DNA from 2 places in the Mesorhizobium sp. CNPSo 4688 genome. Region 1 is predicted to be linked to the other one. Evidence: riboswitches for the same ligand, from Rfam matches in the RefSeq annotation. Region 1 holds a riboswitch; the other holds the start of a gene.
What was found. A riboswitch is a leader RNA that binds a small molecule or an ion and turns the genes downstream of it on or off. The one in region 1 is predicted to bind S-adenosylmethionine.
Positions count from the first base shown of each region.

Region 2: it holds a riboswitch for S-adenosylmethionine, as region 1 does, so the genes downstream of both, metX (homoserine O-acetyltransferase MetX) here and AC04SH_RS08250 (O-succinylhomoserine sulfhydrylase) in region 1, are expected to answer to the same signal.

Region 1 is NZ_JBWLUY010000004.1:19,985-23,388, reverse strand. Features, by position in the region: gene AC04SH_RS08250 (O-succinylhomoserine sulfhydrylase) at 3-1,193, opposite strand; SAM riboswitch at 1,251-1,328, opposite strand; gene AC04SH_RS08245 (2'-deoxycytidine 5'-triphosphate deaminase) at 1,468-2,562, shown strand; gene AC04SH_RS08240 (ABC transporter substrate-binding protein) at 2,665-3,404, shown strand, end outside.
Region 2 is NZ_JBWLUY010000010.1:97,622-101,025, reverse strand. Features, by position in the region: gene metW (methionine biosynthesis protein MetW) at 27-641, opposite strand; gene metX (homoserine O-acetyltransferase MetX) at 638-1,807, opposite strand; SAM riboswitch at 1,869-1,946, opposite strand; gene hisC (histidinol-phosphate transaminase) at 2,076-3,185, shown strand; gene AC04SH_RS20150 (prephenate/arogenate dehydrogenase family protein) at 3,190-3,404, shown strand, end outside.

The sequences.
Region 1 (3,404 bases):
CGCTACTTCGCCGCCTTCAGCGCCTGTGCAACGTCCTCGAGCAGATCGTCCGTATCCTCAAGACCGACCGACAGCCTCAGCGTTCCCGGCCCGATGCCGAGCTCGGCACGTGCCTCGTCGCTGAGGTTCTTGTGTGTTGTCGTTGCCGGATGGGTGATCAGGCTCTTGGCGTCACCGAGATTGTTGGAGATCAGCACGATGTCGAGCGCGTTCTGCAAGGCGAAAGCCGCCTGCTTGCCGCCCTTGACGTCGAGGCAGATCAGCGTAGAGCCCCCCGTCATCTGCTTCTTGACGATATCGGCCTGCGGATGATCGGCACGGCCGGGATAGATGACGCGGGCGATCTGCGGCTGTCCGGCCAGGAAATCCGCGATCTTGCCGGCACTTTCCGTCTGCTGGCGCACCCGCACCGGCAGCGTTTCCAGGCCCTTCAGCAGCGTCCAGGCGTTGAACGGCGACAGGCTCGGGCCGGTGTGGCGGAAATAGTCGTGCAGATTCTCGTCGATCCACTTCTTGTCCGACAGGATGATGCCGCCGAGACAGCGTCCCTGGCCGTCAATGTGCTTGGTCGCGGAGTAGACGACGATGTGGGCGCCGAGCTGCAAGGGCTTCTGCTGCAAGGGCGTGGCAAAGACATTGTCGACGATCAGCCTGGCGCCGATCGAAGTGGCCAGTGATGCGACGGCGGCGATGTCGACCACTTCCAGCGTCGGGTTGGTCGGGCTCTCCAGGAAGAACAGCTTTGTGTTCGGCCTGACCGCCTTTTCCCAGTTGGCGATGTCGGTGCCGTCGACCAGCGTCGCCTCGATGCCGTATTTCGGCGCCAGCGTCTCGACCACCCAGCGGCAGGAACCGAATAGCGCGCGCGCCGCAACGATGTGGTCGCCGGCCCTGGCGCTGCACAGCAGGGCCGCCGTCACCGCAGCCATACCGGACGCGGTGGCGCGCGCGTCTTCCGCGCCTTCCAGCGCGCACATGCGCTTTTCGAACATGTCGACGGTCGGGTTGGCGTAGCGCGAATAGATGAAGCCCGGTTCCTCGCCCTTGAAACGGGCTTCGGCGGCCTGCGCCGTCTCATAGACATAGCCCTGGGTGAGGTACATCGCTTCCGACGTTTCGCCGAACTGGGAACGCAGCGTTCCCCCGTGCACGAGTGCGGTCTGAGGCTTCCAGTTACGCTTCTTGGTGCTCATCGCTTTTGTTCCAGACACAAAAAAACCGGCCGCGAAAGTCGCAACCGGTCCATACGGCCTTGCGGCCCGACGGTCCTTTAGCGACTTGTTTAACGTGGCTGCAAGCCGACCGGCCAAATCACCACGGGATAACGACCCTTTAGACCTCAGCCATGCTTGCGTCAATTGCCGGCTTCATTAAGAGGTTTGTACCAAGGCAGGTTCCGCAAAAGTGTCCAGCGGTTTTGCGGGCAAGAACCTGCCTCAAAGAGCGGCCTTGGAACGGAGCCAGCCTTTGCGGCAGACAGGCATTCTTCCCGATCAGGATATTTCCGCGCTGTTTCAGTCCGGCGCGCTGAAGTCGCCGCGCGCGCTCGATTCCGACCAGGTACAGCCGGCCAGCCTCGATCTTAGGCTCGGCGACAAGGCTTTTCGCGTCCGCGCCTCCTTCCTGCCCGGCCCCAACCATAAGGTGTCGGAGAAGCTCGAGCGGCTGAAGCTGCACGAGATCAGCCTGACCGAAGGCGCGGTGCTGGAGACCGGCTGCGTCTACATCGTACCGCTGCTCGAGAGCCTCGCCCTGCCGGCCAATATTTCCGCCTCCGCCAATCCGAAGAGCTCGACCGGGCGGCTCGACATCTTCACCCGCGTCATGACCGATCGCGGCCACGAGTTCGACAAGATCGCCGCCGGCTATCACGGACCGCTCTACCTCGAGGTCAGCCCGCGCACCTTCCCGATCGTCGTGCGCGCCGGCTCGCGCCTGTCGCAGATCCGCTTCCGCACCGGCAATGCGCTGTTGTCGGAGGCAGAGCTGAATGAATTGCATCGGGCCGAGATGCTGGTCGCCACCGAGCCCCCCAACATTTCCGGCGGCGGCATTGCGCTATCCATCGACCTCGACGGCGATCACAACGGGCTGGTCGGCTATCGCGGCAAGCATCACACCGGCCTCGTCGATGTCGACAAGCGCGCCGCCCAGGATGCCGTCGATTTCTGGGAGCCACTCCACAAGAGCGGCGCCGGCGAACTGGTGCTCGACCCGGACGAGTTCTACATCCTGGTCAGCCGCGAGGCGGTGCATGTGCCGCCGCTCTACGCCGCCGAAATGACGCCCTTCGATCCGCTGGTCGGAGAGTTCCGCGTCCACTATGCCGGCTTCTTCGATCCGGGTTTCGGCCATTCAGCCGCCGGCGGTACGGGCAGCCGGGCAGTGCTCGAAGTGCGCAGCCACGAAGTGCCGTTCATTCTCGACCATGGCCAGATCGTCGGCCGGCTGGTCTACGAGCATATGCTGAAGCGGCCGCAGGCGCTGTACGGCAGCGATCTCGGCTCCAACTACCAGGCGCAAGGCCTGAAACTCTCCAAGCATTTCCGCACCGCCGGCTGAACCGCGATCACGGTCAGGCAAAATACTTGCCTGTATTGGCCTGCCATGCTTGGCTGCCTGTTGGTGGCCGGCAACAGACCGGCGCGTAAGGGGAACCAGAAGATGCAGATGTCAAAATGGATCATATCGGCAGCCAGCGCTGCCATGCTGGTGATGGCGGCCGGCTCGTTGGCGCAGGCGCAGGAGAAATTGAAGATCGGCACCGAAGGCGCCTATCCGCCCTTCAATACCATTACATCTGACGGCAAGGTCGAAGGCTTCGACATCGACATTGCCAATGCGCTGTGCGCGCAAATGAAGGTCGAGTGCGAGATCGTCACCCAGGACTGGGACGGCATCATCCCGGCGCTGCAGGCGAAGAAATTCGACGCCATCATCGCTTCGATGAGCATCACCGAGGAGCGCAAGAAGCAGGTCGCCTTCACCAACAAATACTACACCACGCCGCTGGCGCTGGTGGCGCCGAAGGACAGCGACCTCACGTCCACCGAACCGGCCGCCCTTGCCGGCAAGACGGTGGGCGCGCAGGCGTCGACCACCCAGGCCGACTACGCCCAGAATGCCTACGGCAAGGCCGGTGCGGAGGCAAAACTTTATCCGACCCAGGAGGAGGCGATCACCGACCTGCAGAATGGCCGTCTCGATGCGGTGATTTCAGACAAGTTCGTGCTGATGGACTGGCTGAAGAAGGCGAGCGACGGCTGCTGCAAGCTGGTCGGCGACGTCAAGGGCACCGAGACGCAAGCCGGCATTGCCGTCCGCCTGGAAGACACGGCGCTACGCGACAAGCTCAACGCGGCGATAGACGCGATTGTTGCCGACGGCACCTACAAGAAGATCCA
Region 2 (3,404 bases), on a different contig from region 1:
CCGACGTGCTGGAATAGGGGCAAACTCTATCGCTTCAGCAAGAACACCGCCTGCTGGCCGAAGAAATTCCAGAACCACCATGGCATCGACAGGCCGATCTTCTGGCCATTGCCGTCGAGGGCGGTGGCTTTCTCGACCGAGGCGCCGAGTTCCTCGACCAGATTAACGAAGTCGCGGATGGTGCAGAAATGGATGTTGGGCGTGTCGTACCAGGAATAGGGCAGGTCCTCGGTCACCGGCATCCGTCCCTTGAAGAACAGCGACAGCCGCACCCGCCAGTGGCCGAAATTGGGGAAGGAGACGATGGCGCGGTTGCCGATCCTCAGGAGTTCGTCGAGCACCAGCTTCGGGTTGCGGGTGGCCTGCAGCGTCTGCGACAGGACGACGAAGTCAAAACCCTTGTCGGGATAGAATTCGAGGTCGGTGTCGGCATCGCCCTGGATGACCGAGAGGCCGCGCGCCACGCATTCGTTGACGCCGCGCTGCGACAGTTCCAGGCCGCGGCCGTCGACCTGCTTGGTTTCCTGCAGGAGTTCGAGCAGCAGGCCGTCGCCGGAGCCAACATCGAGCACCCTGGACTGCGGCGGTATGAGGTTGGCGACGACTTCGAGGTCGACGCGCTGGCTGCCGTTGACGCTCATGAGGCGAGCCCCTTGGCGCGAGCCGCCGAGCCGATGAAGCCCTTGATGGCGGCGAACAATTCCGGCTCGTCGAGCAGGAAGGCATCATGGCCGCGGTCGGTGTCGATCTCGACGAAAGAGACGGACGCGCCGGCAGCGTTCAGCGCATGCACGATCGAGCGGCTCTCTTCGGTCGGGAACAGCCAGTCCGAAGTGAACGACACCAGGCAAAAGCGCGTCTTGGTGCCGGCAAAGGCATCGGCCAACCGGCCGCCATGGTCGGCGGCGAGGTCGAAATAGTCCATCGAACGGGTCATGTAGAGGTAGGAATTGGCGTCGAAGCGGTCGACGAAGGTCATGCCCTGATGGCGCAGATAGCTCTCGATCTGAAAGTCGGCGTCGAAACCGAAGGTCAGCGCTTCGCGGTCCTGCAGATTGCGGCCGAACTTGCGGTGCAGTGCCGCTTCCGACAGATAGGTGATGTGGGCCGCCATGCGCGCCACCGCCAGCCCCTTTTCCGGGCGCTTGCCGTGCTCGAAATACTTGCCGCCATGCCAGTCCGGGTCGGCCATGACGGCCTGGCGGCCGACCTCGTGGAAGGCAATGTTCTGAGAGGAATGGCGCGCGCCGGTGGCGATCGGCAGCGCCGAGAAGACGCGATCGGAATAGCACGATGCCCATTCCAGCACCTGCATGCCGCCCATCGAGCCGCCGAGCACGCAAAACAGCTTTTCGATGCCGAAATGGTCGACCAGCATCAATTGCGCCCGCACCATGTCGCGAATGGTGATGATTGGTAGGTCGAGCCCGTAGGGCTTGCCGGTGGCCGGGTTGGTCGAGGCCGGACCCGTGGAGCCGAGGCAGCCGCCGATGACGTTGGAGCAGATGACGAAGAAGCGGTTGGTGTCGATGATCTTGCCGGGGCCGATCAGCACTTCCCACCAGCCGGGCTTGCCGGTCACCGGATTGGTGTTGGCGACGTGCTGGTCGCCGGTCAGCGCGTGGCAGACCAGAATGGCGTTAGAGCGGGCGTCGTTCAGCGTGCCGTAGGTCTGGTAGGCGATCTGGAATGGCGACAACAGCGTGCCGGCGTCGAGCTTGAGCGGCTTGTCAGGGCCAAAACGCAACACCGGGCTCGACGGGTTGTCGGCCTCGTTGTTGGTTTTTGCGGCGCGGAGCGCGGTCATGTGACTCTCCTTGCCCGCCGTCAGGCAATAAAAAAACCGGCAATGCGATCGCAAAGCCGGTTACGTCACGCAAACGGCCCTTTAGCGAGTTGTTTAACGTGGCTGCAAGCCGACCGGCCAAATCACCACGGAACTGTTCCCGTTCTTCTAGAACTCGCGCGGGCCGGCGTCAACGGCCACCTATTGCCGCCGCCTCTCGACATTCGCGGCTACGGCTTGTATTTCCGCTGCGGCCTCCGGACGGAGGCATTCTCGACGGATTTGCGACATGGACAAGACAGCGGACAAGGCACGGCCAACGCCCCGCGCGGGCATCATGGACATCGACGCCTATGTGCCGGGCAAGAGCACGGCGCCGGCCGGCGTCGCCAAGGTCCATAAATTGTCGTCGAACGAGAACCCGCTCGGCCCGTCACCGAAAGCAATCGAGGCCGCGCGCGAGGTCGCTGCCAAGCTTGATGTCTATCCCGATGGCACCGCCCGCCGGCTGCGCGAGGCGATCGCCGAAGTGCATGGCCTGAACCCGGCGAACATCATCTGCTCCAACGGTTCTGACGAGATCCTCGGCCTTCTGGCCCAGACCTATCTGGCGCCCGGCGATGAGGCCATCATCACCGAACACGCCTTCATGATCTACAAGATCTACATCCAGTCGGCCGGCGGGACACCGGTGACGGTCAAGGAGACCGACGAGCGCGCCGATGTCGACGCGATCCTCGCCGCGGTGACGCCGCGGACCAAAATCGTCTTCCTTGCCAATCCCAACAATCCGACCGGCACCTATCTGCCGTTCCAGGAGGTCCGTCGCCTGCATGCCGCGTTGCCCGGCAACGTGCTTCTGGTGCTCGATGCTGCCTACGCCGAATATGTCCGGCGCAACGATTATGAGGCCGGCATCGAGCTGGCGGGCAGCGCGCAGAACGTTGTCATGACCCGCACCTTCTCCAAGCTAGGCCTAGGCGGCGCGCGCATCGGATGGATGTACGGTCCCCTGCACATTGTCGATGCCATCAACCGCATCCGCGGCCCTTTCAATGTCAACGCAACCGCCATCGAGGCCGGCATTGCCGCCATTCGCGACCGCGCGCATGTCGAGCGCAGCGCCGTGCACAACGAGACATGGCTCACCTGGCTGAATGAAGAGCTGACGAAGCTTGGTCTCAGGGTGACACCGAGCGTTGGGAATTTCGTTCTCATCCATTTCCCTGAGGACAAGAAGCACTCGGCAGAAGCGGCGGACGAGTACCTCACGCAGCGCGGCTATATCTTGCGACGGGTTACCGGCTATGGCTTTCCCAACGCGCTGCGCATGAGCGTCGGCATCGAAGAAGCCAATCGCGGCGTGATCGACGCCCTCACGACATTCCTGAAAAGCTGAAGACATGACATCACCGATGTTCGAGAAAATCGCGCTGGTCGGCATCGGCCTGATCGGCTCGTCGCTGGCCCGCATCATCCGCCGCGAGGGCCTCGCCCGCCATGTCGCCATCGCGACGCGCAGCCCGGCCACGCTGGCGCGTGCGAAGGAACTCGGTCTCGGTGAGTCCTACACCACGGACGCAAAAGAAGCGGTTCGCGATGCCGACCTCATCATCGT